DNA from 3 places in the Kitasatospora sp. Xyl93 genome. Region 1 is predicted to be linked to each of the others. Evidence: riboswitches for the same ligand, from Rfam matches in the RefSeq annotation. Region 1 holds a riboswitch; each other region holds the start of a gene.
What was found. Region 1 has a riboswitch for S-adenosylmethionine ahead of ACZ5GH_RS09530 (aminotransferase class V-fold PLP-dependent enzyme). Riboswitches for the same ligand answer to the same signal wherever they lie in the genome.
Positions count from the first base shown of each region.

Region 2: it holds a riboswitch for S-adenosylmethionine, as region 1 does, so the genes downstream of both, ACZ5GH_RS03920 (IclR family transcriptional regulator) here and ACZ5GH_RS09530 (aminotransferase class V-fold PLP-dependent enzyme) in region 1, are expected to answer to the same signal.
Region 3: it holds a riboswitch for S-adenosylmethionine, as region 1 does, so the genes downstream of both, thrC (threonine synthase) here and ACZ5GH_RS09530 (aminotransferase class V-fold PLP-dependent enzyme) in region 1, are expected to answer to the same signal.

Region 1 covers NZ_AP029185.1:2,219,545-2,229,152, forward strand. The annotation lists gene ACZ5GH_RS09520 (rhomboid family intramembrane serine protease) at 122-949, shown strand; gene ACZ5GH_RS09525 (Lrp/AsnC family transcriptional regulator) at 946-1,227, shown strand; gene ACZ5GH_RS09530 (aminotransferase class V-fold PLP-dependent enzyme) at 1,231-2,595, opposite strand; SAM riboswitch class IV at 2,647-2,765, opposite strand; gene trpD (anthranilate phosphoribosyltransferase) at 2,875-3,951, opposite strand; gene ACZ5GH_RS09540 (response regulator) at 4,069-4,494, opposite strand; gene ctaE (aa3-type cytochrome oxidase subunit III) at 4,891-5,511, shown strand; gene qcrC (cytochrome bc1 complex diheme cytochrome c subunit) at 5,699-6,508, shown strand; gene qcrA (cytochrome bc1 complex Rieske iron-sulfur subunit) at 6,517-7,569, shown strand; gene qcrB (cytochrome bc1 complex cytochrome b subunit) at 7,566-9,230, shown strand; gene ACZ5GH_RS09565 (GntR family transcriptional regulator) at 9,351-9,608, shown strand, end outside.
Region 2 covers NZ_AP029185.1:920,078-929,685, forward strand. The annotation lists gene ACZ5GH_RS03905 (DUF362 domain-containing protein) at 1-612, opposite strand, end outside; gene ACZ5GH_RS03910 (hypothetical protein) at 495-1,148, opposite strand; gene ACZ5GH_RS03915 (threonine/serine exporter family protein) at 1,349-2,602, shown strand; gene ACZ5GH_RS03920 (IclR family transcriptional regulator) at 2,716-3,429, opposite strand; SAM riboswitch class I at 3,631-3,773, opposite strand; gene ACZ5GH_RS03925 (DUF7144 family membrane protein) at 3,920-4,348, opposite strand; gene ACZ5GH_RS03930 (HEAT repeat domain-containing protein) at 4,575-5,246, shown strand; gene ACZ5GH_RS03935 (MerR family transcriptional regulator) at 5,250-6,257, shown strand; gene ACZ5GH_RS03940 (MFS transporter) at 6,364-7,572, shown strand; gene ACZ5GH_RS03945 (hypothetical protein) at 7,796-8,629, opposite strand; gene ACZ5GH_RS03950 (hypothetical protein) at 8,936-9,490, shown strand; gene ACZ5GH_RS03955 (hypothetical protein) at 9,548-9,608, opposite strand, start outside.
Region 3 covers NZ_AP029185.1:4,528,865-4,538,472, forward strand. The annotation lists gene ACZ5GH_RS20335 (DUF3263 domain-containing protein) at 1-64, shown strand, start outside; gene otsB (trehalose-phosphatase) at 435-1,259, shown strand; gene ACZ5GH_RS20345 (alpha,alpha-trehalose-phosphate synthase (UDP-forming)) at 1,246-2,712, opposite strand; gene ACZ5GH_RS20350 (glucosyl-3-phosphoglycerate synthase) at 2,751-3,752, opposite strand; SAM riboswitch class I at 3,899-4,034, shown strand; gene thrC (threonine synthase) at 4,051-5,331, shown strand; gene ACZ5GH_RS20360 (MoaD/ThiS family protein) at 5,358-5,636, shown strand; gene ACZ5GH_RS20365 (cold-shock protein) at 6,170-6,373, shown strand; gene groL (chaperonin GroEL) at 6,709-8,331, shown strand; gene ACZ5GH_RS20375 (hypothetical protein) at 8,446-8,802, shown strand; one part of gene ACZ5GH_RS20380 (IS5 family transposase) at 9,057-9,589, opposite strand; one part of gene ACZ5GH_RS20380 (IS5 family transposase) at 9,589-9,608, opposite strand, start outside.

The DNA of each region.
Region 1 (9,608 bases):
GCCCGCCCCAAGCCTATTGCCTGGGGCAACCATCGCGACCACCGGTCGCCCGAACACCGGGCTGGTCCACCTGCCGTAAACCGCCGTGTCACCCGCGCCGCCCGGAGGGATGCTTGGCCGCATGGCGCTCGCGGTCCCGGACCCCACCGCGGCCCGGGGCGGCCGCCCGGCGGCGACGGTCCCGGTGGTCAGCTACGCCCTGATCGCGCTCAACACCCTGGTCTTCCTGCTCGGCCCGGCCGCGGGCCTCAACCCGCTGTACGGCACCGGCCAGGCCCGGGTCTGCGCCGAGCAGCGGTACGAGCAGCGCTGGGGCGCGATCCCGGCCGAGGTGCTGGCCGGACGGCCGCTGACCGCCGGACAGCTGGCCGAGGCCCCCGACCCGGTGCCCGGCTGCCCGGCCGCGCCGACCCCGGGCAAGCACCCGGCCCTGTCAGTCCTCAGCGGGCTCTTCCTGCACGCCGGCTGGCTGCACCTGCTGGGGAACCTGCTCTTCCTCCAGGTCTTCGGCCCCACCGTCGAACGGCGGCTGGGCCGGGCCCGGTACGCCGTCTTCTACCTGGCCGCCGGCAGCCTGACCACGTACGGCTTCGCGCTCGCCGAGGCGCACTCGCCGAACTCCACCCGGGTGCTCATCGGGGCCTCCGGGGCGATCGCCGCCGCCCTCGGCGCCTACCTGCGCCTCCACCCCCGGGCCCGGGTGACCACCCTCGTCCCGCTGCTGCTCTTCCTGCCGTTGCGCTTCCCGGCCTGGCTGGTGCTCGGCCTCTGGTTCGCCCTGCAGTGGTGGTCGGTGCACTCGGCCGGGCCCGGGGTGGCGTACCTGGTCCACGTGATCGGCTTCTCCGCCGGGTTCCTCTACGCCTGCACCGTGGTCCGCCACCCCCCGCGACGACCCGGCGGACGCCCGATACGCTGGCGGCACCTCACAAAGGAGCCCGAACTGTGATCACCGCCATCGTCCTGATCAAGACCAGTGTCGACCGCATCCCGGAGATCGCCGAGTCCATCGCCGCCATCGACGGCGTGAGCGAGGTCTACTCGGTGACCGGGGGCTACAACCTGGTGGCGATGGTGCGGGTGCGCCGGCACGACGACCTGGCCGAGGTCATCCCGGGCCGGCTGAACAAGGTCCCGGGTGTCGCCCACACCGAGACCCAGATCGCCTTCCGCACCTACTCCCAGCACGACCTGGAGGCCGCCTTCGCCCTCGGCCTGGACGAGTAGCGCTCAGCCCTCGCGCTGAGTGTCCGCGACGCAGCGGCCGCCCTCGTTGCGGTAGTTCCAGGCCGCGCCGTCCGTGACCAGTTCCCGGACGGCGGTGAGGAAGCGGTCGACGTGCTCGTCCGGCGTCCCGGCGCCGAAGCTCACCCGGATCGCGTTCAGGCTGCGCTCGCCCGGCAGCGAGGGATCGGGCGCCCCGCACTCGGACGGGGCCACGTCCTCGTCCCCGAGCAGCGTGCGCACCAGCGGGTGGGCGCAGAACAGGCCGTCGCGCACCCCGATGCCGTACTCGGCGGACAGCGCGGCCGAGAAGTGCGAGCTGTTCCAGCCCCGGACGACGAAGGACAGCACGCCGACCCGCGCCGAGCCCTCCCCGAACAGGTTGAGCACCTTGACCTGCGGGATCGCGGCGAGGCCGGCGGTCAGGCGGGTGATCAGCTGCTGCTCGCGGGCCTCCAGCGCGTCGAAGCCGGCCTCGGTCAGCGCCCGGCAGGCCGAGGCGATCGCGTAGGCGCCGATGACGTTCGGCGAGCCGGCCTCGTGCCGCGCGGGCCCGGTGTGCCACTGCACGGCCACCGAGCCGTCGGCCTCCCGGGCCACCGTCCGGGTCGCCCCGCCGCCGGCCAGGTACGGCTCGGCCCCGTCCAGCCAGTCCGCCCGGCCGGCCAGCACCCCGGCGCCGAACGGCGCGTAGATCTTGTGGCCGGAGAAGGCGACCCAGTCGACGTCCAGCTCGCGCACCGAGACCCGGTGGTGCGGCGCCAGCTGGGCGGCGTCCAGCACCACCCGGGCGCCGTGCCGGTGCGCGGTCTCCGTCAGCTCGGCGACCGGCCACAGCTCGCCGGTGACGTTGGAGGCGCCGGTGACGCAGAGCAGCTTGGGGCCCTCGGGCGCCCCGGCGAGCGCGGCGTCCAGCGCGGCCACCGCCTCGGCCCGCGAGCGCGGCGCCCGCAGGTAGCTGACGTCCAGTCCGGCGTGCGCCCAGGGCAGCAGCGAGGCGTGGTGCTCGGTCTCGAAGGCGAACACCCGGGTGCCGGCCGGGACGGCGGCGGCCAGCAGGTTGAGCGAGTCGGTGGTGGCCCGGGTGAAGACCACCTGGTCGCCCTCGCGCAGGTCGAGGAACTCGCCGACAGTGCGGCGGCTCTGCTCGAACAGGTCGGTGGACAGCTGGGAGAGGTACCCGGCCCCGCGATGGACGCTGCCGTAGTACGGCGCGTAGGCGGCGACGTCGTCCCACACCCGCTGGAGCGCCGGCGAGCTGGCCGCGTAGTCGAGCGCCGCGTAGCCGACCTTCTCACCGCCGGCGAGCGGGACCTGGACGTCGGCGCCGAGGACCGGGAGCGGGGAGAGGACTTCGGTGACGAGGGACATGGGGATGCACTCCTTCGGGGGTAAGGGACCCCGGGAGTGCCAGTCGTCGGGTGTCCGCGCTTGTCGCACGGACGATCTGCCGTGGCGACCCGGTCCTCACCCAGGGCACCCCGCCACGGACGGAGGGTTGCCGGACAGCAAGCTGGGGCTTGGCGCTGTCACTCATGACCTGGCGAAGACTCTAGGCCGCGTCCAGCGGGCGGTCAAACGGGCATCCAGCATGCGGACAGCACCGGAGCCCGGGCCGGCGTACCCGGCCCGGGCTCCCCAACTGCCGTCTCAGATCCGGCTGGTGGCCTCCGACCAGCGCCGCAGCAGGTCCTGCGCGGCGCCCGAGTCGATCGCCTTCGCGGCCCGCTCCATGCCGGCCGCCAGCTGCTCGCCCAGCGGCGCGTCGCCGAGGTCCAGCGCGACCAGCGCGGCCGCCGTGTTCAGCAGGACGGCGTCCCGCACCGGCCCGTGCTCCCCCGCCAGCAGCCGCCGCGCGACCTCGGCGTTGTACGAGGCGTCCGCCCCGCGCAGCGCCTCGATGCCGACCAGCTCGATGCCGACGTCCCGCGGGTCGAAGGTGGTCTCGGTGACCACCCCGTCGCGCACCAGCCACACCTGCGAGGTGGTGGTGATGGTCAGCTCGTCCAGCCCGTCGTCGCCGCGGAAGACCAGCGCCGTCGCGCCCCGCCGGGCCAGCACCCCGGCGATCAGCCCGGCCAGCCGGGTGTCGAAGCAGCCGATGGCGTGCGCGGTGACCTTGGCCGGGTTGGTCAGCGGACCGAGGATGTTGAAGGCGGTCGGCACCCCGAGGTCGCGCCGGGCGGTGGCGGCGTGCCGCATCGAGGGGTGGAACTTCGCCGCGAAGCAGAAGGTGAGCCCGACCTCCTCGGCCACCTCGGCGACCCGCCGGGAGGAGAGGTCCAGCGCCACGCCGAGCTTCTCCAGCACGTCCGAGGAGCCGCTGGTCGAGGAGGCCGACCGGTTGCCGTGCTTGACCACCTTGGCGCCGGCGGCCGCCGCGACGATCGCCGACATGGTGGAGATGTTGACGGTCTTCGCCCGGTCCCCGCCGGTGCCGACGATGTCCACGGCCGGGCCGGGGATGTCCAGCGGCTCGGCGTGCTCGTACATCGCGTCGACCAGGCCGGCGATCTCCTCGACCGACTCGCCCTTGGCCCGCAGCGCGACCATGAACCCGGCCACCTGGACGGGGGACGCCTCGCCGCTCATGATCCGGTCCATCGCCCACGCGGTGGACGAGCGGTCGAGGTCCTCCCCCTGCAGCAGCGCCGACAGGATGTCCGGCCAGGTGCGGACCACCTGCGCGGGGTCGCTACCGCCGTTCGCAGGGTTCACGTTCACCATGGCTGACTCCAGCTGTTGTCGGTTCCCCGCTCCGGGGGGACGTCCGTACGGATGGAGCCAGCCTATCGAGCGAAGCGGTCGCTTCTAACCCCGTCTTTTCTAGTTGCCGGGCGGACTTCAGCGGACGGCCGGAGTCCGCTTCGCCACCCTCGCCCGCAGCAGGACGGCGGCCGCCTCGGCCAGCGCCACCGGGTCCACCGGGTGGGAGATGGCGGCGTCCGCCCGGCTCCAGGCGGCGAGCCAGGAGTCCTGCGGCCGGCCGATCAGCACCAGCACCGGCGGGCAGCCGTAGATCTCGTCCTTGAGCTGGCGCCCGAGGCCCAGCCCGCCGGCCGGGACGGCCTCGCCGTCCAGCACGCAGAGGTCCACTCCCCCCTTCTCCAGCGCCTTGAGCACCGCGGGGGTGGTCGCGCACTCCAGGTAGGACAGTTCCGGAAGATCCTCGGCGGGCCGGCGGCCGAGCGCCGTCAGCACCTGCTCACGGGTGTTGCGGTCGTCGCTGTAGACGAGGACGGTGAGCGTCTCATCGGTCGTGTACGCCATGGGCCCTGCTCCCTCAAGTGTGATCCGGACCACGTTCGCCTGATCCGGATGCTACTCCGGATCACCCGCCGCCGAGCCCCCCTCGCGCACGTTCCTCCCCGAACCGCCGCGCCCCGGGCTCACTCGCCCGGAGGACGGCCCGTCACCCGACCCCGCCCAGTCCACCCGTACGGCCGACCCGGCGCCCGCTCCCCTACCTCCTACGGCTACTCCGACCGGGCAACGACGCGCCGGGCAACGGGGTCGCGGGCCCCTCCGAGGAACCGTCAGAAAAGGGACACGCCGCTGCTCAGCCCCCGTCCGGACACCCCGTCGCCCCCCAAGCGGGCATACCGCACGCACCGGACACTCCGAGGGACACCCCCCGACGTGAAGACGGAATAAGGGACCGACATAATGTCCGTCGTGGCGACAGCAACAGCAGTAGAAACCGGGCACGCGCACGGATCGGTCAACCGGCCGAACATGGTCAGCGTCGGAACGATCGTCTGGCTCAGTTCCGAGTTGATGTTCTTCGCGGCCCTCTTCGCGATGTACTTCACGCTCCGCTCCGTCAAGGGGCCGGAGTTCTGGACCGAGAAGGCCCACGCCCTCAACGTGCCCTTCTCCTCGGTCAACACCACGATCCTGGTGCTCTCCTCGCTCACCTGCCAGCTCGGCGTGTTCGCTGCCGAGCGCGGTGACGTGAAGAAGCTCCGGGCGTGGTTCATCCTCACGTTCGCCATGGGCGCGGTCTTCATCGGCGGCCAGGTCTTCGAGTACACCGAGCTGGTCAAGAAGGACGGCCTCTCGCTGTCCTCCGACCCGTACGGCACGGTGTTCTACCTGACCACCGGCTTCCACGGGCTGCACGTGACGGGTGGTCTGATCGCCTTCCTGCTGGTCCTGGGACGGACGTACGCAGCCAAGCGCTTCACGCACGAGCAGGCCACCGCCGCGATCGTCGTGTCGTACTACTGGCACTTCGTCGACGTCGTGTGGATCGGCCTGTTCGCGACCATCTACCTGATCAAGTAACCAGCTGATCAGGTCGCTGGCCACCGGCTGCGGCCCCCGCCCTCACCGGCGACGGGCCGCTTCTGCCGGTGCCGACGCTCCCACCGACCGACCGCGCGCGCAGCCCTAGACAGGCAGCCTCGTGCCGGCCAGACCGGCCGCCGGGTGCACCCACCAGTCGACCAGATCCTGACACCGGGGTTATTCCGTGAAAAAGCTCTCCGCACGACGGCGCCACCCATTGGCGGCGCTGGTCGTCCTACTTCTCGCCCTGGCGGCAACCGGGGGGCTGTACGCCGCGTTCGCGCCCGCCGACAAGGCGCAGGCCGACGTCGCCGCGCAGTCGCTCGCGATCGATGAGGGCAAGAAGCTCTTCGCCGTGGGCTGCTCCTCCTGCCACGGCCTGAACGGCCAGGGCAGCAGTGACGGTCCGAGCCTGGTCGGCGTCGGCTCCGCCGCTGTCGACTTCCAGGTCGGCACCGGCCGCATGCCGGCCCAGCAGCCCGGCGCCCAGGTCCCGCGCAAGAAGAACATCTACACGCAGGCCGAGATCGACCAGCTCGCCGCCTACGTCGCCTCCCTCGGCCCCGGCCCGGTGACCCCGAAGGAGGAGCAGTTCACCTCGACCAACCCCGAGGACATCTCCAAGGGTGGCGAGCTGTTCCGCACCAACTGCGCCCAGTGCCACAACTTCGCCGGCCAGGGCGGTGCCCTGACCAAGGGCAAGTACGCCCCGTCGCTGGAGGGCGTGGACGCCAAGCACATCTACGAGGCCATGCAGACCGGCCCGCAGAACATGCCGTCGTTCCCGGACACCACCATGCCCGAGGAGCAGAAGAAGCAGATCGTGGCCTTCGTCCGCCACACCACCAACGATGAGCCCAACCCCGGCGGTCTCACCCTGGGCAGCCTCGGTCCGGTGACCGAGGGTCTGTTCGGCTGGATCTTCGGCCTCGGCACGCTCATCGCGGTCGCGATCTGGGTCGCCGCCCACACCACCAAGGCCAAGAAGTCATGAGCCACGACATGTCAGAAGAGAAGCTCCCGGAGCCGCACGGCTCCGCCGGCGAGGTGGCCGACCACGGCAGCCCGTTCGCCGACCCGGGCCTGCCGGCCCACGAGCCCCGGCGCACCGACATCGACGAGCGGGCCGCCCAGCGCGCCGAGCGCCAGGTCTCGCTGATGTTCGTGGTCTCGATGCTCGCCACCGTCGGCTTCATCGCCTCGTACGTGGCCATCGACCCGGACAAGATCGTCTACATCTTCCCGCTCGGTCACGTCAGCGCGCTGAACTTCGCGCTCGGCCTGACCCTGGGCGTCGCGCTGTTCATGATCGGCGCGGGCGCGGTCCACTGGGCCCGCACCCTGATGTCGGACGTCGAGATCCCGGCCGAGCGCCACCCGATCGAGGCCTCCGAGGAGGTCCGCGCCGACGTCATCGAGCAGTTCAAGACCGGTGCCGCCGAGTCCGGCTTCGGTCGCCGCAAGATGATCCGCAACACCCTGATCGGCTCCATGGCGCTGGTCCCGCTCTCCGGCGTGGTCCTGCTCCGTGACCTCGGCCCGCTGCCCGAGAAGAAGCTCAAGGAGACCGGCTGGAAGGAGGCGACCGAGGCCAAGCCGCTGCCGCTGGTCAACATGAACACCATGCAGCCGATGAAGCCCGAGGACATCGTCGTCGGCTCGCTCACCTTCGCCATGCCGGAGGGCCTGTCCACGCACGACGAGGACTTCCAGCAGCGGATCGCCAAGGACGCCCTGATGCTGGTCCGCATCGCGCCCGAGGACATCAAGGACGAGAAGTCCAAGGAGCTGGGCTTCGAGGGCATCCTCGCCTACTCCAAGATCTGCACCCACGTCGGCTGCCCGATCAGCCTGTACGAGCAGCAGACCCACCACGCGCTCTGCCCCTGCCACCAGTCGACCTTCGACCTGGCGGACGGCGCCCGCGTCATCTTCGGCCCGGCCGGCCACCCGCTGCCGCAGCTGAAGATCACCACTGACGAGAAGGGCAACCTGGTCGCCACCGGCGACTTCGCGGAGCCCGTCGGCCCGAGCTACTGGGAGCGTGCTCGATGAGTAGCGCGAGCAGCACCACGACCGGTGCCGCCAAGCCCTCCAGCACGCGCGCCAAGCCCGCCAACAAGTGGGAGGCCGCGGCTGACTGGACTGACGGCCGGCTGGGGATCTACTCCCTCGCCAAGGCCAACCTGCGGAAGATCTTCCCGGACCACTGGTCCTTCATGCTGGGCGAGATCTGCCTCTACACGTTCATCATCATCATCCTGACCGGTGTCTACCTGACACTGTTCTTCAAGCCCTCGATGGCCGAGGTCGTCTACGACGGCTCGTACGTGCCGCTCAAGGGCATCCCGATGTCGGAGGCCTACGCCTCCACGGTGGACATCAGCTTCGAGATCCGCGGCGGTCTGCTGATCCGCCAGATCCACCACTGGGCCGCCCTGGTCTTCGTGGCGGCGATGTTCGTGCACATGATGCGCGTCTTCTTCACCGGCGCGTTCCGCAAGCCGCGCGAGATCAACTGGGTCTTCGGCTTCCTGCTGCTGGTCCTCGGCATGTTCGACGGCTTCTTCGGCTACTCGCTGCCCGACGACCTGCTCTCCGGCACCGGCATCCGGTTCATGGAGGGCGCCGTCCTGGCGACGCCGCTGGTCGGCACGTACATCCAGATGTTCCTGTTCGGCGGCGAGTTCCCCGGCACCGAGATCGTGCCGCGGTTCTTCACCATCCACGTGCTGCTGATCCCCGGCATCATGCTCGGCCTGCTGGTCGCGCACCTGATCCTGGTCTTCTACCACAAGCACACCCAGTGGGCGGGCCCGGGCAAGACCGAGAAGAACGTCGTCGGCATGCCGCTGATGCCGGTCTACATGGCCAAGGCCGGTGGCTTCTTCTTCCTGGTCTTCGGCCTGATCGCGGTCGTCTCGGCGATCGCCACGATCAACCCGATCTGGGCGTACGGCCCGTACCGTCCGGACCAGGTCTCCACCGACGCCCAGCCCGACTGGTACATGGGCTTCTCCGAAGGCCTGATCCGCATCATGCCGGGCTGGGAGATCAGCGTCTGGGGCGGCCACACCCTCAACCTGGGCGTGATCGTCCCGCTGATGGTCGTCTTCCCGCTGGTGCTGGTCTCGATCGCCGCCTACCCCTTCATCGAGGGCTGGATCACCGGCGACAAGCGCGAGCACCACATCCTGGACCGTCCGCGCAACGCCCCGGTCCGCACCGCGCTGGGCGCCGCCTGGATCAGCCTCTACCTGATCCTGCTCGCGGCCGGCGGCAACGACCTGTTCGCCACCCACCTGCACCTGTCGATCAACTCGGTGACGTACTTCGTCCGCGTCGGCATGTTCGTCGTCCCGGTCCTCGTCTTCATCATCACCAAGCGCTGGTGCCTCGGCCTCCAGCGCCGTGACAAGGAGAAGGTGCTGCACGGCCGCGAGACGGGCGTCATCAAGCGCCTGCCGCACGGCGAGTTCGTCGAGGTGCACGCCCAGCTGCCGCAGCAGGACCTGTACAAGCTCACCGCGCACGAGCAGATCCAGCCGGTCGAGCTGCCGGCCCAGACGGACGAGAACGGCGTGGCCCGCAAGGCCGGCGTCCTCACCCGCACCCGGGCCAAGCTCTCCCGCGGCTTCTACGGCGAGGGCGGCCAGATCCCCAAGCCGACCGCCGAGGAGCACCACGAGATCACCAGCGGCCACGGCCACCACTGATCCCGTAGGCACCACCGCGTCACCCCGAGGGCCGCTGACCAGAGTTCTTCTGGTCGGCGGCCCTCGGCCTTTCCCGTACGTGCCAAGCCCCGCACCCGACCGCGCCACCAGGAGGCCACCGTGCAGCTCTCCGTCGACCCCGCCTCGGCCACTCCCCCGTACGAGCAGATCCGCGCCCAGATCGCCGAGCGGGCCCGCTCCGGCGAGCTTCCGACCGGGCTGCGGCTGCCCACCGTCCGGGCGCTGGCCGAGGACCTGGGGCTGGCCGCCGGCACCGTCGCCCGGGCCTACCGGGAGCTGGAGGCGGACGGCGTGGTGGAGACCCACGGCCGGCGCGGGACGCTGATCGCCGCCACCGGGGACGCCGCCCACCGGCTG
Region 2 (9,608 bases), 1.3 Mb from region 1:
GTGGCGGAGGCCGTCCTTGGCGTTCCCCGCCCGCCAGGCGCGGACAGTGGAGGAGGCCGAGGCGGTCGCGCCGAGCACCGCGCAGAGGGTGGCGGCGGCCGGGTTGGTGTCCGCGGCGCGGATCAGCGAGGTGAGGATCCGGGAGAGCCGGGCGAGCGCCGGGTCGGTGACCTGCGCCGTGCCCGGGGCGACGTGCCAGGCGGCGACGCTGAACAGCCGGTGGGCCCACCCGTCGGGGGCGAGCCGGCGCACCGCCTCGACGAGCGGCCTCGGCGGGTTGCGCCAGCCCTGGTAGGGCGTGAGGTCGCCGTCGATCCGGTAGTCGTCCGGCAGGCCGCAGTCGTCGAGCACCCGCGCGTAGAGCGGCGACGAGGCGGGGTCGACGCCCATGAGCAGCGCGCCGACCAGGTCCGCCAGCACGCCGTCCGCCGCGGCGATCACCGTCCCCGTCCGCAGCGGTCTGCCGACCTGCGATCCGGCGCAGCCGTGGCTGCTCACCACGGCGTCGACGAGGTGGAAGTCCGGTGGGTGGGTGCGCAGCAGGTCCACGACGACCTCGGCACCGTCGCGCCGGGCGCGGTAGTGGTGGTGCTTGTCGTCCTGCGGGAGCACGCCGAACAGGTTGGCCAGGCACAGCGCGTAGCCGAACTCCGATGGGTGCTGTTCTTCGCGATGTTGATCCGGAAGCCCGCCTCCAGCCAGCCGCGCGCCATCCCGCTGCCGTGCAGCACCGAGGAGTCGGGGAACCCGGCCGGTTCGACGTCCTCCGCCAGGTCCACGACGCGGTAGGCGTTGCCCTGCGGGGTGCGCCCCGTGTAGCCGAGCCGACGGCAGGCTTCGGGGAGCCCGGGGCCGGCCAGCCAGGTGTCCGGGCCGCAGCGGGCGGCGCCGACGGCGACGTCCCGGTAGCCGCGGTCGTGCAGCAGGTCGATCAGGTGCTCCACCAGGGCGGCGTCGACGGCGGTCGCCGGATCGCCGTACCCGGAGGCGCCCGGTGCCAGCAGCACCGCGAGCGTCCCCGGCTCGCCGTGCGCCCGCTCGGCGAGCCGTTCCCAGAGACCGGCCCGGGCGACCGCCTCGGCGAGCAGGTCGGCGGCGGAGAGCGGTCGGACCCGGGTGGAGCGGGCCACGGCGGCGACGACGGTCACATCTCCCCCAACGCCGGAGGACGGTCTTCCCGCGTGCGGTCGAACCGTCACGGATTCACCGGAAGGCATCCCGAAACAGGTCCAGGCGATGCTACTGCCCGGAGCCGGGAGGCCGGGTGGGACACGCGCTCGACCGGTCCATGACCGAACAGACCGGGGCAGAGTCGGTCCGAACCGGGCAGGGTGGGACGATATCCGCCATGTCTAGCAAGTCTCCGTCGGCCCGGGTCCTCGACGCCCCGCCCGAGCCGCTCCACCGTCTGCTCCTCGACCTGGGCGAGGCCCTGCTCGGCGGTGGCCTGCCCGTCCACGACGTCGAGGAGGAACTCCGTGGGCTGGCACGGGCGTCGGGGGCTCCGGAGGCGCGGGTCGCCGCGCTGACCAACGGGCTGTTCGTCTCGCTCGGCCCGGACGGGGCCACCAGGTTCCAGCCGGTCGGCGGTGCGCTGCGGTTCGAGCAGACGGCCGACGTCCTCCACCTGGTGCACCGGCTGCGGGCGGGCGAGCTCGACGGGCCCCGGGCGCTCGCCGAGCTGGACCGGATCCGGCGGGCGCCGGCCCGCTGGCCCGCGTGGGTGGCGGACCTCGGGGCGCTGCCGGTCGGCGTGGGGGTCTGCCTCTTCCTCCAGCCGGTGGCGGCGAACGTCCTGGCGGCCGGGCTCGGCTCGCTGATCGTGGTGGGGCTGACCGTGCTCGCCCGGCGGTTCCCGTACCTGCGGCCGCTGCTGCCCGTCACGGCCGGGTTCCTGGTCGCCCTGCTGGTCCTGGGGCTCGCGCGGGCGTCGCTGCTGGACGGCCCGCTGCGGACCATCGTGGCCACCCTGGCGATCCTGCTGCCGGGCGGGCTGCTGGTCACCGGGCTGTCCGAGATCGCCGCGGGCGCGGCCAGCGCGGGCACCGCCCGGCTGGTGTCCGGCGCGGTCCAGCTGGCGCTGTTCCTCGCCGGGGTGGCCGCGGCCGCGACGGCGATCGGCATGCCGGCCACCGCGCTGGCCAACGTCCAGGTCGCCGAGCCCAGCTGGTGGGTCATCGCGCTGGGCCTGGCGATCGCGGTGGCCGGCGTGGTGGTCAACGTCCACACGCCGCCCTCGACCATCCCGTGGATCGTCGCCGTGATCGCGGTCAGCGCCACCGCCCAGGTGGCGGTGGGGTCGGCGCACGGCGCGGCGATCGGTGGCCTGGCCGGGGCGGTCGCCGCCGCGGTCGCGGCCACCCTGGTGCACTGGCTGCCGGGCGGGCCGCTCGGGCAGGTGCTCTACCTCCCGGCGTTCTGGATCGTGGTGCCGGGCTCCTTCGGCCTGTTGAACACCGCGCAGATCGAGGTCGGCAACGGCGCCCAGTCGGTCCTGGCGGCCGTCTCGGCGGTGTTCGGAGTGTCGATCGGCACGCTGATCGGCGCCGTGATCAGCCGGATCCCCCGTCCCTGCCGCGCCGGGCTGCTGTCCCGAGCCTGAGCCGTCCCGCCGGGACCGGGCCTCAGCCCTCCCGCCGGGACCGGGCCGGAGCCTCGACCCGGGAACCGGGCCCTGGGGCGCGCGGAGGTGCGCCCCAGGGCCCGGAGTTCTTCTCAGGGGTGGCGCAGGGCCTCGGTGAGGCGGTGGGCCGCCTCGACGACGGCCTGGGAGAGGGTGGCGCCGGGATGCCGGGTGAGGCGTTCGATCGGCCCGGACACCGAGACCGCGGCCACCACCCGGTTGGACTGGCCGCGCACGGGCGCGGAGACCGAGGCCACCCCGAGCTCGCGCTCGCCCACGGACTGGGCCCAGCCGCGCCGCCGTACGCCGCTCAGGGCCGTGGCGGTGAAGCGGGCGCCCTGCAGACCGCGGTGGAGGCGCTCGGGCTCCTCCCAGGCGAGCAGGATCTGGGCCGCGGAGCCGACCTTCATGGGGAGCGTGATGCCCACCGGCACGGTGTCGCGCAGGCCGGAGAGCCGCTCGGCGGCGGCCACGCAGATCCGCACCTCGCCCTGCCGGCGGTAGAGCTGGGCGCTCTCGCCGGTGACGTCCCGCAGGTGGGTGAGCACCGAGCCGGCCGCGGCCAGCAGCCGGTCCTCGCCGGCGGCCGCCGAGAGCTCGCCGAGCCGGGGGCCGAGCATGAACCGGCCCTGCATGTCCCGGCTGACCAGGCGGTGGTGTTCGAGCGCGACGGCCAGGCGGTGGGCGGTGGGCCGCGCCATGCCGGTGGCGGCGACCAGGCCGCCCAGCGTGACGGGGCCGGCCTCCAGGATGCCGAGGATCGAGGTGACCTTGTCGAGCACGCCGACGCCGCTCGTGTTCTCCATGGGTGGGGTACTCCAGTCTCAGGGCCCGGGAGCAGCGGGTCGGCGCTGCTCACCGGTGGCTCCGGGTGGGGAGCCGGGGGGTGGTCAGCGAGGACGGGCCGGGGAAGTCGGCCGATTGCCTGCGCCGGGCACGAGACGGGTACGCGAAAGGGCCGGGGCGGGAAGCGCCCGGGCGAAGGACAGCACAGAGAGCACCGTGTCTCCTCATCTTTCCCGCGCCACAGTGGCGACAGGCCGGAGTTGGCACTGACCCCGGACGGCACGGCGCGTACTTCGGACGCCGGGTCGAACGGGGAGTTGCCGGGGCTTCGTAGGGCCGGTCCCTCCACCCCTCTGGATGATTCGCCAGGAACGATACAAGACTCCCCGGGGCGCTCGGCAAGCCCCCCGCCCACACGTGCGTCCGCCTGCCGGGCGACGGGCGTCCGGCAGGCGGCGGATCGGGCGGGCGAGGGGGGCGGGCGGACCGGGCGGAGGAGTGCGCTGCCGGTCAGGCTGGCCTGTCCACCCGTCCGACGCACAGCGCCCAGATGACCAGGGCGTCGACCGCGATCAGGACGATGGCCCAGACGGGGTAGTAGGGCAGCCAGAGGAAGTTGGCGAGCATGCCCAGCCCGGCGACGACGACGCCGACGACGCGGGCCCAGACGGCGCCGCTGAAGACCGCCACACCGGCCACCACCACGACGACGCCGAGGATGAGGTGGATCCATCCCCACCCCTCGGTGTTCATCGAGTACACGTAGCTGCGGGTGACGATCAGCAGACCGTCCTTGCGGACGGCCGCGGCCCCCTGGAAGACCGCCATCATGCCGGCCGTGATCAGCATGACCCCCGCGAAGACGGTCCACCCGCTCGCGTGGGGGTACCGCTCGGGGCCCCTGGCGACGGGGCCGGCTCCGGTAGCACTACTGGCCATGACATGGGCTCCTTCGGTGGCAGCCGCCTCGCGGACACGGGGAGACGGGGGGAGGGCAGCCGGGCGGCGGTGCTCCGGGAGCGCGGGGACGTGCACCCGCGTCGGCGGAGCCCCGTATTCACGGTAAGACCGGACTCCCCATCCCGCCGCCGTGGGCCGCGTGCCCGGGTCCGCTTGACCTTGTCACGGTGGCAAGCCCTTCACTGTGGCCCAGGAGGTGGTCCTGATGACCAGGGCGGAAGAGGACACGGACACGGTGCGGGCGCTCCGGGGGCTGGCGCACGACGACCCGTCGGTGCGGCTGCGGGCGGCGCTGGCCGTCGGCACGAGCCCGCGGCCGGGGCTCGTCGGCGGGCTCGTCGAGCGGTGCGCGGTCGAACCCGAGTTCCTCGTACGGGAGATGCTCACCTGGGCGCTCACCCGGTACGAGGCGGCGGTGACCGTCCCGCTGCTGCTCGGCGAGGTCCGCTCGGAGCGCGCGCAGGCCCGGAGCCAGGCCCTGCACACGCTGTCCAAGATCGGGGACCGCCGGGCCTGGCCGGCGGTCACCCCGGCGCTGCTGGCCGACGCCGACGAGGAGGTGGCCCGCAGCGCCTGGCGGGCCGCCGTCGTGCTGGTGCCCGAGGGTGGCGAACGCGAGCTGGCCGTAGGCTTGGCGGCTCAGCTCGGACGCGGCGGACACGAGACACGGCTGAGCCTGAGCCGGGCGCTGATCGGGCTCGGGGAGGTGGTGCTGCCGGTGCTGGCCACCGCGGCGACGGACCGCGACCCCCGGGTGCGCGCCCACGCGCTCGCCACGGAACGGCTGTGGCACGACCCGGACGCCGGCTTCGAGTCGGCGATCGAGGAGGCGAAGCGCACGGTGGCCCTCGGCGGGGGCGGCCGGGAGGGACGGTAGGCAGTGTTGATCGGCGACGTCGCGCGGAGGTCCGGGGTCAGCGCCCGCATGCTCCGGCACTACGAATCGCTCGGACTGGTGCGGCCGACGGAGCGCACCGACTCGGGTTACCGCCGGTACTCGGACGAGGACATCCGGCGGATCTTCCACATCGAGAGCCTGCGGTCGCTGGGCCTGTCGCTGCGCGACGTCGGGCGGGCCCTCGACGATCCCGGCTTCGCGCCCGCGGAGCTCGTCGACGACCTGATCCGCCGGACCCGCGAGCGCATCGCGGCGGAGACGGAGCTGCTCACCCGGCTGCGCCGGATCGACGCCGCGGAACCCGCCGGCTGGGAGGAGGCCCTCCGGGTCGTCGCGCTGCTCCAGGGCCTGGAGTCGAAGAGCCCGGGGGCCCGCCAGCGCGCGGCCCTGTCCGTCGGCGAGGCCGTCCCGGTGCCGGCGGAGGCGCTGGTCGAGGCCGTCCTGGGCGAGTCGGACCCGCACGTCGCCGGTGCCCTCCGCTGGGCGCTGGCGCAGGCCGGCGAGGACGGCGCGGCCCTGCTCGCGGAGGGCCTGCGGGCACCCGCGGCCGAGGTGCGCGAACGGGCCGTCCGCTGCCTCGCCGAGCTGCCGGACGGTACGGCGACCGCGCTGCTGCGGGACGCCCTCGGCAGCCCCGACGCCGTGGTCCGCGGGTACGCGGCCCTGGCGCTCGGGGCCCGGGGCGTGGCGGAGGCCGTGCCGACGCTCATCGGCATGGTCGTCGAGGCAGTGAACGACGCCGACGCGGCCGACGCGCTGGGCGCGCTGGCGGGCGACCCGGCGCTGGCGGAGCGGATCGCCACCGGTCTGGTCGACCGCCTCGCCCACGACGCCGTCGGACCGGACGCCCGCCGGCGGCTGACCCAGGCGCTCGCGGAGGTCCCGGGGAGCACGACGTCCCGCGCCCTGGAGGAGCTGTCGCGGGACGAGGACCGTGCGGTCTCGCTCACCGCGACGTACATTCTCAAGCTGCGCGACGACACGCGGTAGTCCGTACCGCGGCCGGGGTGGGTTCCAGAGGGGCGGGTTCGATCGTGGTGGGGGTGGCGTGACAGGGGCCGGGCGGTTCCGTCGGCAGCGGCGGTTGTTCCTCTCGGTGGCGATCGACACGTTCGGCTCCGGCGTCTTCCTGCCGCTGTCGCTGCTGTACTTCGTCACCGTCCAGCACTTCCCGGCGGCCGCCGCGGGCACGGCCGTGACGGTCGGCTCGCTCGCGTCCTTCGCCGTCGTGCCGCTCTGCGGACGGCTCGTCCAGGCCCTCGGGCCCAAGTCCTGCCTGCTCGTCAGCAACGTCCTGACCGCGCTCGGGTACGGCCTGTTCTTCGCGGCGGACGAGCTGCCCGCCGTGGCGGCCGTCACCTTCCTGGTGACCGCCGCCGACCGGCTCTACGGCGCCGCCTGGCCGACGCTGGTCGCGCGGTTCGCGAAGCCGGCCGAGCTCACCGAGTGGTTCTCCGCGGTCACCGTGCTCAAGACCACCTCGCTGGGGGTCGGCACGCTGGGGGCGACCGCCCTGATGGCGCTCGCCGGCGGGCACGGCCTGCAGGCCGCGCTCGCCCTGAACAGCGCCAGCTCCCTGCTCGCCGCCGTCCTCCTGCTGGGGGTCGCCGTGCCGGCCGCCGAGCGGCCCGGGCCCAGGGCGGCGAGGTCCAACGCCCGGGCGGCACTCGCGGACCGGCCCTTCCTGTCGCTGGTGGCATCCCAGACACTGCTGTCGGCGGCCTGGCTGATCCCGACGGTCGCCTTCCCCGTCTACCTGGTCGAGACGCTCCACCAGGCCGCCTACTGGCCGACCGTCGTGGTCGCCGTCCGCTACGCCACCGCCACCACCCTGCAGATGCGGATCAGCCGACGGCTGTCCGGCTGGACCAGGTCACGGGTGCTGGGCCTGTCGATCGGCGCGGCGGCCTGCGCCATCGCCCTGACCGCGACCGTCTCCAGCGCCCCGCACGCCCTCCAGGGGCCGCTCGCCGTCCTCGTGGCCGTGGTGCTGGCGCTGGCCGAGCTGGCCTCGAAGCCGACCGCGGCCGCGGCGGCGGTCGGCTTGGCGCCCAAGGGCGACGAAGGCCCGTACATGTCCGTGTTCCAGCTGACCTGGACGGTGTCCTACGCGGTCGGCCCGGCCGTCATCGGCGTGGGCCTGCAGAACCCCCCGCTGCTCTGGGCCGCCCTGGCGCTCTGCGTGGCGGCCAGCGCACTCGCCCACCGCCTCCGAACGCCCCTGCGGCGCCCGCCGGTCGAGGCCGCCGCCGGTCAACTGCCGCACGGCGCGCCGGAACTGCGAGAGCAGGCCGAGGTGCCATAGCCGTCGCCCCGGCGGCATCACCGTCACCCCCGACCCACAGCCGCCTTGCGGCCGGAAGCCGGTCCCGCTCCGCCCGACTCGCCCCGGTCAACTGCCGCACGGCGTGCCGGAACTGCGGGAGACCGAGGTTCCGTAACCGCCGCCCCGGCGGCACCACCAACACCCCCGACCGACAACCGACTTGCGGCCGGAAGCCGGTCCCGCTCCGCCCGACTCCCGCCGGTCAGCGCCGGATCGGCGGCTGCTCGGTGGGCCCGTAGGCGCGCAGCTGGTACGGGAGCGCGGCCGGGCGGCGCCACTGGAGGTCGAGGCCGCAGGCGCCGAGGACGGCGCCGAAGGCGTGCCGCATCGCGTCCTGGACGGCGGTCCGGGCGCGGGCGGCCCGCTCGGCAGCGGGGGTGTCGCCCTCGGCCGCGGCGGCCAGGCGCCGGGAGGGGTTCCAGCGGAGGTCGGCGACGCCGGTGGTGTCGTCGCCGTCGTCGACGGGCCGGCACGGCGTGAGGGCGATGCCGGGCGCGTCCGGGTGGTCGGCGACCGGCAGCCCGGCCAGCGCGGCGGCGCGGCGCACCGCGTGGACGACGTCCGCGCCGATGCCGAGGTCCTGCGGGCCGGCCCCGGTCGGCGCGGGCACGGAGGCGTCCTGGCCGGTGGCCGGGGCGGGGCCGCCGGCCCGGCCGACCCTGGTCTCCCCGCCGAGCCGGCCGGCCACGACCTCGACGCCGAAGGCCGGCAGGAACTCCGCCAGCGCGTTCCGCATGGTGCTGTCGACGATCCGCCGGGCGGCGGCGGCCGGCTGCTCGGGCTGCTCCATGGCCGCGGCGGCCGCCAGCCGGGGCCCGGGCTCCCAGTGCAGGGCGATCAGGCCTCCGCAGTCGTCGGAGTCGTCGTACGGCCGGGCCGGGCGCAGCTGGACACCGGGCCCGTGTCCGCCGTACCCGACGGGCAGGCCGGCCAGGAGGAGCGCCTCGGTGACGCGGTCGGCGAGCAGCGGGTCGATCCGGGGCTCGCCGGGCGGCCGCTCCGTGCCCGTGTCCCGCCGTACGGCAGCCGTGTCCACACCGTCCTCCTCCGGGTCCCGGGCGGCGGCCGACCGCCTGCGCCCCGAGCGTACGGCGTCCCCGCACGCCCCGTCGGCGAATCCCGAAACCGGCCGCCCCCACCCTCCACCTACCGGACCGGGTCCGGCGGCGACCCGCCGGGAAGGAGCCCCGAACGGGCCGGGACCGGACCGAACTGCCGCCGACCGCCCGGGCGTTGCTTGCCGTGGCCGCCCGGCCCGGACCGGGGGCGGGCGAGACCGGGCGGCGGGGATGATCATCCGGGCGTAGGCTCTCGGCTGATCGCAGGGGCAGGAGAGGGAGACATGGGCCAGAAGATCATCCGGTTCTCGGACCTGACCGGCAAGCACGCGGAGAGCGACCGGGACCTGGTGCGGATCGTGGTGCTCCAGCACCCCGACCTGACGGACGGCCCGGTCGAGATCGACGCGCTCGCCGGGGAGTTGGGCGGGGTGCGGGAGCTGGCGCTCGACCTGGTCACCGTCGAACTGCACCACCCGGACCGCGCGGAGCCGCAGACGGTGGTGATGGAGGCCGGGACGTTCGACCGGCTGGCCTCGGCCGCGCCGATGGCCGAGGTGCTGCGTGGCGCCAGGCCTGCCGCCCGGGCCGCCGGCCACGGGGCGGCGGCCGCCACCCACCGGGAGCGGGTCGACTACGCCAGCCTGGAGCACGCCGGGCGGCCGCACAAGGGCCGCACCACCGACGCCGAGAAGCAGACCGTCCAGCGGCACCTGGACGAGATCAACGAGCGGCTCGCCGCCGAGGGCGTCCGCACGATCGACCTGGAGAACGTCGACCACGTCACCCGGTACGGCCTGGACACCCTGGCCCTGGAGACCGGGGTGATGCACGGCTGAGCGGCCGCTCCACCCGGGCCGCGGCGCCGCCCCGTCCGGGGGCGGCGCCCGGCGCTCCTAGTCCAGCTGGGACAGCGCGTCGGAGACCAGCTTGGTGGCGAAGTCCTCGCCCTGGCCG
Region 3 (9,608 bases), 2.3 Mb from region 1:
GCAGGCGCCGGTGCTGGTGAATCGGTTGCGGCGGGTTCGGGAGGTGCGGCGGGAGGCGCGTTGAGTGCGGGGCTCTCGGGAGGGTGGGGGGCCGGGGGCGGCTCCGGGGGTGGGTGCTGCGGGGGCTGGATGATTTTCAGACTGCCGGTCCTGGGGGTGGGGGGCCTACCGTCGTTGGCAGTCTGAAAATCACCCGTCACGCCCCTCTCCGCACCCACCCCCTGCGCCGCCCCCTTCCGCAGCGCGTCCCTCTCGCTGGGGTGGGGGAGGGGTGCGTGGGTGGGTGGGGGAGGTGGGGGATGCCCTGCTGGTGGGACGCCTGCTGGGGGTGGGGGTGCCTGCTGCTGGGGTGCCTGCTGGGGGGTGGGGTCGGGGGCAGGGGTGTGCGGAGGGGGGTGGTCCGGGGTAGGGGCTTCGGTATGGGCTTTGAAGAGATGTTTGTGCCGGAGACCGAGGCTGGGCGGGACGGGGTGCGGGCTGTGCTGGCGGCGCCCGGGGATGCCGTGGTCGGGTTGGACTTCGACGGGACGTTGGCGCCGATCGTGGCGGATCCGGAGCGGGCGCGGGCGCATCCGGGGGTGGTGGGGGCGTTGCGGCGGCTGGGGTCGGTGGTGGGGGCCGTGGTGGTGGTGACGGGGCGGCCGGCCGGGGTGGCGGTGGAGTACGGGGGGTTCGCGGGGGTGCCGGGGGTGGTGGTGCTGGGGCACTACGGGGCCGAGCGGTGGGAGGACGGCGAGCTTTCGGCGCCGGAGGTGCATCCGGGGGTGGCGCGGGTGCGGGCGGCGTTGCCGGGGTTGTTGGAGCGGGTGGGGGCGCCCGAGGGGACGTGGGTGGAGGACAAGGGGCGGGCGGTGGCCGTGCACACCCGGCGGACGGCGGCGCCGGAGGAGGCGTTGGCGCTGCTGCGGGCGCCGGTGGGGGAGCTGGCGGCGGAGCACGGGCTGGTGGTGGAGCCCGGGCGGCTGGTGCTGGAGCTGCGGCCGCCGGGGGTGGACAAGGGGGCGGCGCTGACCGGGTTCCTGCGCGAGCGGGGGGCCCGTTCGGTGGTCTACGCCGGGGACGACCTGGGGGACGTGGCGGCGTTCGCCGCGGTGGAGGAGCTGCGCGGCGAGGGTGTGGCCGGGGTGCTGGTGTGCGCCGGCGCGGTGGGGGACGCGCCGGTGCGGGAGCTGGCCGACCGGGCGGACCTGGTGGTCGCCGGGCCGGAGGGTGTGGTGGAGCTGCTGGAGTCCCTGGGGGAGGCGCTCACAGCGCGTTGAGCTGGTCCAGGAACCACTGCTGCGGGGGGAGCGCGGTGGCCGCCGCCGCCAGGCGCTTGGTGCGGTCGGCGCGCTCCTCCTGGCTCATGCCGAGGCCGGCGTGGAGGGCGTCGGCGGTGGCGATGACGTCGTACGGGTTGACGGTGAGCGCGTCGTCCCCGAGTTCGGCGTGGGCGCCGGCCTCGCGGGAGAGGACGAGGGCGCAGCCGTTGTCGGAGACCACCGGGACCTCCTTGGCGACCAGGTTCATGCCGTCGCGGATGGGGTTGACGAGCGCCACGTCGGCGAGGCGGTAGGCGGCGAGGGAGCGCGGGAAGTCGTCGTCCACGTGCAGGATCACCGGCTGCCAGGTGGGGGTGGCGAACTCGGCGTTGACGGCCTCGGCGAGCTCCCGGACCTGGGCCGTGTAGCTGCGGTACTCGGCGAGGTCGGTGCGGGACGGGTAGGCGAAGGCGATGTGCACCACCCGGTCGTGCCACTCGGGCCGGGTGCGGAGCAGGTGCCGGTAGGCCTGGAGGCCGCGGACGATGTTCTTGCTCAGCTCGGTGCGGTCGACCCGGACGATGGTGCGGCGGTCGCCGACGGCCTCGCGGAGGGCGGCCAGCCGTTCGTCGACGTCGGGGCGGTGGGCACGCTCGCGCAGGAAGTCGGCGTCGGCGCCGAGGGCGTGGACGCCCAGGTGGGTGGTGCGGCCGTCGAGGGTGACGGTGAGCGCGTCGTGGTCGACGGTCGCCCCGAGGATGTCCTCGCAGCAGGCGGCGAAGGCGCGGGCCCAGCGTTCGGTGAGGAAGCCGGCCCGGTCGGCGCCCAGGATGCCGGTGAGGACGGCCCGGGCGACGTCGTCGGGCAGCAGCCGGAAGTACTCGGGCGGGGCCCACGGGGTGTGCGAGAAGTGGCCGATCCGCAGGTCGGGGCGGATTCCGCGGAGCAGGGCCGGGGCCAGCGAGAGGTGGTAGTCCTGGACGAGGACCGCGGCCTCCGGCGCGGCTTCGGCGGCCAGCGCCTCGGCGAACGCGCCGTTGTAGGCCTGGTAGGCGGCCCATTCGGTGCGGAAGTCGGCGTCGAAGGCGGGGGCGGTCGGGGTCGCGTAGAGCAGGTGGTGGACGAACCAGAGGGTGGAGTTGGCGACGCCGTTGTAGGCGCGGGCGAAGGTCTGCGGGTCGATGTCCAGCATCCGTACGGCCTGGCCGCCGACCTCGTGGCCGGCCAGGTCGAGGCGGCCGCGGGGTGCCTCGGCGGCGGCTCTGCGGTCGGGGTCGCCGAGGGCGGCGCAGACCCAGACGGCGTTCGGGTCCTCGATGGCGGACAGCCCGGAGACCAGGCCGCCGCCGCCGCGGCGCAGGGTCAGTGTGCCGTCGTCGGAGGTGCTGAAGGACACCGGTCCCCGGTTGGATGCCACCAGGACGGAGGCGGTGCCGGTCGCGCTCGAACGGTTGGTCGTGAGATCGCCCATGGTTGGCATGTTGCCGGGGGCCCGGCGTGGCAAACCCGTCAGTGGCGGGTCGCGTATTCGGGGACGGTGTGCATCGGGGGGCGTTCCAGGGCGGTCACCGGGTGGGTGTGGGCGGTGAACGCGCGGGTCTCCGGGTGGCGGGTGAACTGGGTGAGGTGGGGGTGGACGAGGTCGGCGGAGGCCTTGAGGCGGTGGGTGCGGTCGAGGCGCTCCAGGGCGGTCCGGTAGATGGTGGCGGCCATCCGGCCGAGGGCCTGGCCGTCCTGGTGGCGGTGGTGCCGGACGCCGACGTCCACCTGGGCCAGGGCGTCCAGTCCGGCCAGATCCAGGGCGTCGACCAGCAGGCCGAGTTCGACGCCGTACCCGGTGGGGAAGGGCAGCCGTTCGAGCAGTGAGCGGCGGGCCGCGTACTCGCCGCCGAGGGGCTGGACGAACCCGGCGAGCTCCGGCCAGTGGAGGTTGAGCAGGGGGCGGGCGACGAGTTCGGTGACCCGGCCGCCGCCGGCGGGCAGCACGGCGCCCTCCGACTCCAGCGGGCGGTCGTACATGGCCTTGACCAGCTGGATCGACTCGTCGGTCAGCAGCGGGCCGACGATGCCGGAGACGAAGGCCGGGTCGAACTCGCGCAGGTCGGCGTCGACGAAGCAGACGATGTCGCCGTGGGTGACCAGCAGCGAGCGCCAGAGCACCTCGCCCTTGCCGGGGACGGCGGGCAGGCGGGGGAGGATCAGGTCGCGGTGTTCCACCCGTGCGCCGGCCTCGGCGGCGACGGCGGCGGTGGCGTCGGTGGAGCCGGAGTCCACGACGACGAGTTCGTCGACGAGCGGGAGGCGCTCCATCAGCTCGCGGCGGACGGTGCGGACGATGTCGCCGACGGTGGCCTCCTCGTCCAGGGCGGGGAGGACCACGCTGACGGTGCGGCCGGTGCGCCGCTTGGCGTCGAGGAGGGTGTGGACCGGCCGGTCGGCCGCGCTCCAGGAGCGGCGGCGCAGCCAGGACGCCGCCTGCGGCAGGAGCTCGGGGGTCGGTTCGGCGGGCACTGGGGTCTCCTCGGCGGGTCGGTGGGACATGTCATCTCGCTTGGCGGACGGTCCCGTTCAGGATTGACGCCTTCGGATACAGTCTTCGTACAGCGGTCGGACCTTTGCACACCGGGGTCGCCGCTGAGTACCACCACAATTTCACAAGCTCATCCAGAGGGACTGAGGGAACGGCCCGTTGACGTCCCGGCAACCTTCTCGCGCGGCTGTCGACGACAGGCCCCGGCGGGACAGGTGCCAATTCCGGCCCGTGTCGCGACCGCGCCACGGGGAAGATGAGGAGAGAGGCCTCGCCGTCATGGCTATCGACACCGCCGCACCCGTTTCCGTCGACCTCGGCCCCGCCGCCGCGCTGTCCTGTCGCGAGTGCGGCACCCGCTTCCCGCTCGGCCCCAGCTTCGCGTGCCTGGAGTGCTTCGGCCCGCTGGAGATCGCCTACGAGTTCGGCAGCGAGGGCGCCGAGGAGCTGCGCAAGCGGATCGAGGCCGGTCCGGCCTCCATCTGGCGTTACGCGCCGCTGCTGCCGGTTCCGGCCGACGTGGCGTCCAAGCCCAACCTGAACCCGGGGTGGACCCCGCTGGTGAAGGCGGACAACCTGGGCCGGGAGCTCGGTTTCACCGCCCAGCTGCACGTCAAGGACGACTCCGGGAACCCGACCCACTCGTTCAAGGACCGGGTGGTCGCCTGCGCGATCGAGGCGGCCCGGGCGTTCGGGTACACCACGCTGTCCTGCTCCTCCACCGGCAACCTGGCCGGTGCGGTGGGGGCGGCGGCGGCCCGGGCCGGGTTCCGGTCCTGCGTGTTCATCCCGCACGACCTGGAGCAGGGCAAGGTCGTCATGGCCGGGGTGTACGGCGGCGAGCTGGTCGGCATCGAGGGCAACTACGACGACGTGAACCGCTTCTGCTCGGAGCTGATCGGCGACGCGGCCGGCGAGGGCTGGGGCTTCGTCAACGTGAACCTGCGGCCGTACTACGGCGAGGGCTCCAAGACGCTGGCGTACGAGATCTGCGAGCAGCTCGGCTGGCGGCTGCCGGAGCAGATCGTGGTCCCGATCGCCTCGGGCTCGCAGCTGACGAAGATCGACAAGGGGCTCCAGGAGCTGATCAGGCTCGGCCTGGTCGAGGACCGGCCGTACAAGGTCTTCGGCGCCCAGGCCGAGGGCTGCTCGCCGGTGTCGGCCGCGTTCAAGGCCGGCCGGGACGTGATCAAGCCGGTCAAGCCGGACACCATCGCCAAGTCGCTGGCGATCGGCAACCCGGCCGACGGCCCGTACGTGCTGGACATCGCCCGCCGCACCGGCGGCGCGGTCGAGGACGTCACGGACGCCGAGGTCGTGGCGGCGATCCGGCTGCTGGCGCGGACCGAGGGGATCTTCGCCGAGACCGCGGGCGGGGTGACCGTCGGCGTGCTGAAGAAGCTGGTCGAGACCGGACAGCTGGATCCGGCCAAGGAGACCGTCGCGATCAACACCGGCGACGGCCTGAAGACCCTGGACGCCGTCTCCGACGCCGGGATGACCGCCGTCATCCGCCCGACGCTGGACTCGTTCCGCGCCGCCGGCCTCGCGTCCGCCTGAACCACCCGCCCCCCGCAAGGAGAGTCATGAGCGCCAACGTCCGCATCCCCACCATCCTGCGCACCTACACCGGCGGCGCCGCCGAGGTGACCGCCGAGGGCGCCACCCTGGCCGAGGTCATCGCCGACCTGGAGAAGAACCACGCCGGCATCTCGGCCCGCATCCTGGACGACACCGGCAAGCTGCGCCGCTTCGTGAACGTCTACGTGAACGACGACGACGTGCGCTTCGCCGAGGGTCTGGCGACCGCGATCGGGGACGGCGCCGGAATCTCGATCATCCCGGCGGTGGCCGGCGGCTGCTGAGCCGTTCGCGAGAACCCGCGGTCGCCCGCGCGTACGGAATTCTCCGTATGCGCGGGCGACCGCTCGCATTCTTGCGGGAATATTTCCGGGTCGAGTCGGAGTAGAGTGTCGCTCGGCTGGGAACAAGGTTTCCCTTTCGGCCCCCGCAGTGCTCGGCCCGGGGGCGCCCGGCCCGCCGGACCGGCCCGTGAAACATGTCAGGCGGATGTCAGAATTCCCGCGGACATTTGAGTAATTCGTCCGCTATGTCCGGCGTGGAATGCCGAGATTATTCCGATTCGGCCCGTACTGTCCCCCGGCGCCTTGCCGGAATTACCGGCGGTTGACCCTGTTGCAGAGGGCGTCGGTCCGGATACATTCAGCGGCGGTCGACGCAATCACCCGCTCACCGGAAGCCGCCTGGCGTCCCGCGCGGAGGGTTGCGGCGTGCACGGCTGCGCCCAGGGGGGGTTCCCCGGGCCGGCCTTCAACCAACCCGGGCCCGCGACCTGCGGGCGCGTGAAGGGCCCAGCACAGCACTAGGGGAGTTCGGAATGGCTCAGGGCACCGTCAAGTGGTTCAACGCGGAGAAGGGCTACGGCTTCATCGCGGTCGACGGTGGTGCGGACGTCTTCGTCCACTACAGCGCGATCCAGATGGACGGCTACCGCACCCTCGAGGAGGGCCAGCGGGTCGAGTTCGAGATCTCCCAGGGACAGAAGGGCCCGCAGGCGGACATGGTCCGCGCCGCGGGCTGACGCCTTCCGACCCCAGGAGCTCGGCGCGGCCCTACGGCTGGTGACCACTCGCTTCTCGACGGGCCCGTACGACGCGTGTCGTACGGGCCCGTCGGCGTTCCCGGCGGGCTCCGGGGGCGGCCCCGGCGGCGGCTCGCGGATCGTCGATTGGGCTTGCACTCGACCACCCGGAGTGCTAATCATTGGCGTTAGCACTCACAGCGTGAGAGTGACAGCGGACCGGGTCGGTGAGGCCCCCGGGAGCGGTAGGGGAAAAGACCCCCGCACACCAGGGCCGTCCGTCGCGGGCACCCCTTGGTCCGAGCAGTCGACCGTGTCCCGGAGGACCACTTCTGATGGCCAAGATCATCGCCTTTGATGAGGAAGCTCGCCGCGGCCTTGAGCGTGGCATGAACCAGCTCGCCGACGCAGTGAAGGTCACGCTCGGCCCCAAGGGCCGCAACGTCGTGCTGGAGAAGAAGTGGGGCGCCCCCACGATCACCAACGACGGTGTCTCCATCGCCAAGGAGATCGAGCTCGAGGACCCGTACGAGAAGATCGGTGCGGAGCTCGTCAAGGAGGTCGCCAAGAAGACGGACGACGTCGCGGGTGACGGCACCACCACCGCCACCGTGCTCGCCCAGGCCCTGGTTCGCGAGGGTCTGCGCAACGTCGCCGCCGGCGCCAACCCGATGGCCCTGAAGCGCGGCATCGAGAAGGCCGTCGCGGCCGTCTCCGACCAGCTGCTGGCCCAGGCCAAGGACGTGGAGACCAAGGAGCAGATCGCCTCCACCGCCTCCATCTCCGCCGCCGACACCCAGATCGGCGAGCTGATCGCCGAGGCCATGGACAAGGTCGGCAAGGAAGGCGTCATCACCGTCGAGGAGAGCAACACCTTCGGTCTGGAGCTCGAGCTCACCGAGGGCATGCGCTTCGACAAGGGCTACATCTCCGCCTACTTCGCCACCGACCTGGAGCGCATGGAGGCGACGTTCGAGGACCCGTACATCCTCATCGCCAACTCCAAGATCGGCTCGGTCAAGGACCTGCTCCCGCTGCTGGAGAAGGTCATGCAGAGCGGCAAGCCGCTGGTCATCATCGCCGAGGACGTCGAGGGCGAGGCCCTGTCGACCCTGGTCGTGAACAAGATCCGTGGCACCTTCAAGTCCGTCGCCGTCAAGGCCCCGGGCTTCGGTGACCGCCGCAAGGCCATGCTCGGCGACATCGCCATCCTCACCGGTGGCACCGTGATCTCCGAGGAGGTCGGCCTCAAGCTGGAGAACGCCGGCATCGACCTGCTGGGCACCGCCCGCAAGGTGGTCATCACCAAGGACGAGACCACCATCGTCGACGGTGGCGGCGACAGCGAGCAGGTCGCGGGCCGCGTGAACCAGATCCGCGCCGAGATCGAGAACAGCGACTCGGACTACGACCGCGAGAAGCTCCAGGAGCGCCTCGCCAAGCTGGCCGGCGGCGTGGCCGTCATCAAGGCCGGCGCGGCCACCGAGGTGGAGCTCAAGGAGCGCAAGCACCGCATCGAGGACGCCGTCCGCAACGCGAAGGCCGCCGTCGAGGAGGGCATCGTCGCCGGTGGTGGCGTCGCGCTGCTGCAGGCCGGTGTCGCCTTCGACAAGCTGGAGCTGGAGGGCGACGAGGCCACCGGTGCCAACATCGTCAAGGTCGCGCTGGAGGCCCCGATCAAGCAGATCGCGACCAACGCCGGCCTGGAGGGTGGCGTCGTGGTGGAGAAGGTGCGCAACCTCCCCGCCGGTCACGGCCTGAACGCCGCCACCAACGAGTACGTCGACCTGGTCGCCGAGGGCATCATCGACCCGGCCAAGGTCACCCGCTCCGCGCTGCAGAACGCCGCCTCCATCGCGGCGCTGTTCCTCACCACCGAGGCCGTCATCGCCGACAAGCCGGAGAAGGCCGCCGCGGCCGCCGGCGGCGGCATGCCGGGCGGTGACATGGACTTCTGATCCTGATCGCTCCGATCGGATCGGCTGGTTCCAACGTCCGTGTGGGCGGCTCCCTTCGGGGGGCCGCCCACACGGCGTTTCGGCGTTCGGGGGAGTTGGGGAGAGGATGGACGGATGGCTGCCGATGACATCGAGACCGCCCTGCACAACGCGCGGGCACTGATCCTGGCCGACCTCACCGCGCGGGACGTGGCGGACGCCGCCGTCGTCTCGCTGGTGGAACAGGCCGTCACCCACCGCCGCTGGTGGCTGGAGCAGTGGCCGGACGGCACCGACTACGTGCTCGGGCTGGTCGCCCAGGACGTCCAGGACGCACTGCTGGAGGCGTACGGGCGCTGGCCGCTGTGCGCCGACTGCGCGGCCGACGGGGACCCGCACGCGCTGAGCGTGGAGCCCGAGCTGGGGCCGGATCCGCACTGGGTCTGCGGCAAGCAGGGCGCGGTGGTGGCGCCGGTCGGCAAGCTCGCCTAGGGCGCGTCTGACAATTCGCGTCGGATCAGGGCGCGGCGTTGGGGTGCGTGCATCGCAAGGCGGAGGAGGGAGCCACTGCCGTGGGGGCACCTCCCGGCCGAAGGCTGGGGGCCATTGGCGACCGACGACAACGCGGCGAGGTGCGCTTGTGCCCTGGGGGTACCTCCCGGCCAAAGGCTGGGGGAGCGTCGCGCACCCGGCGGGAATTGTCAGACACGCCCTAGGGCGTGTCTCGTAATTGATCTTGGCGGGGGTCATTGCTCCTCGGCTCGCAGCCACAGGATCAGCGAGGCGAGGACGACGCCGGCCCGGTAGCGGTTGGCCAGTTTGTCGAACCTGGTTGCCACTGCCCGGAATTGCTTCAGCTTGGCGAAGCAGCGCTCAACGACGTTCCGCCCCTTGTAGGCGGCCTTGTCGAAGGCAGGTGGGCGCCCGCCGCGGCTTGCGCGGCGGGCGCGGCCGGCGATCTGGTCCCGGCGTTCGGGGATGGTCGCCTTGATCCGCCGGCGCCGCAGCAGCCGGCGGATCTTCCGGGAGGAGTACGCCTTGTCGGCCACGACCCGGTCGGGCCTGGTCCTTGGCCGCCCACTCCCGAGACGTGGGACGCGGATGGCGTCGAGGACGGTGGGCAGCATCGTGCAGTCGGCCGTGTTGCCCGTGCTCAGCACGATCGACAGCGGCAGGCCCCGACCGTCGACCGCCAGGTGGATCTTGGTCGTCAGTCCGCCCCGGGACCGGCCGAGCGCCTCGCGGCACGCAACTGCTGCCGGATCATCCGATTCGTCCTCGGACTGGCCCCCTTTTTG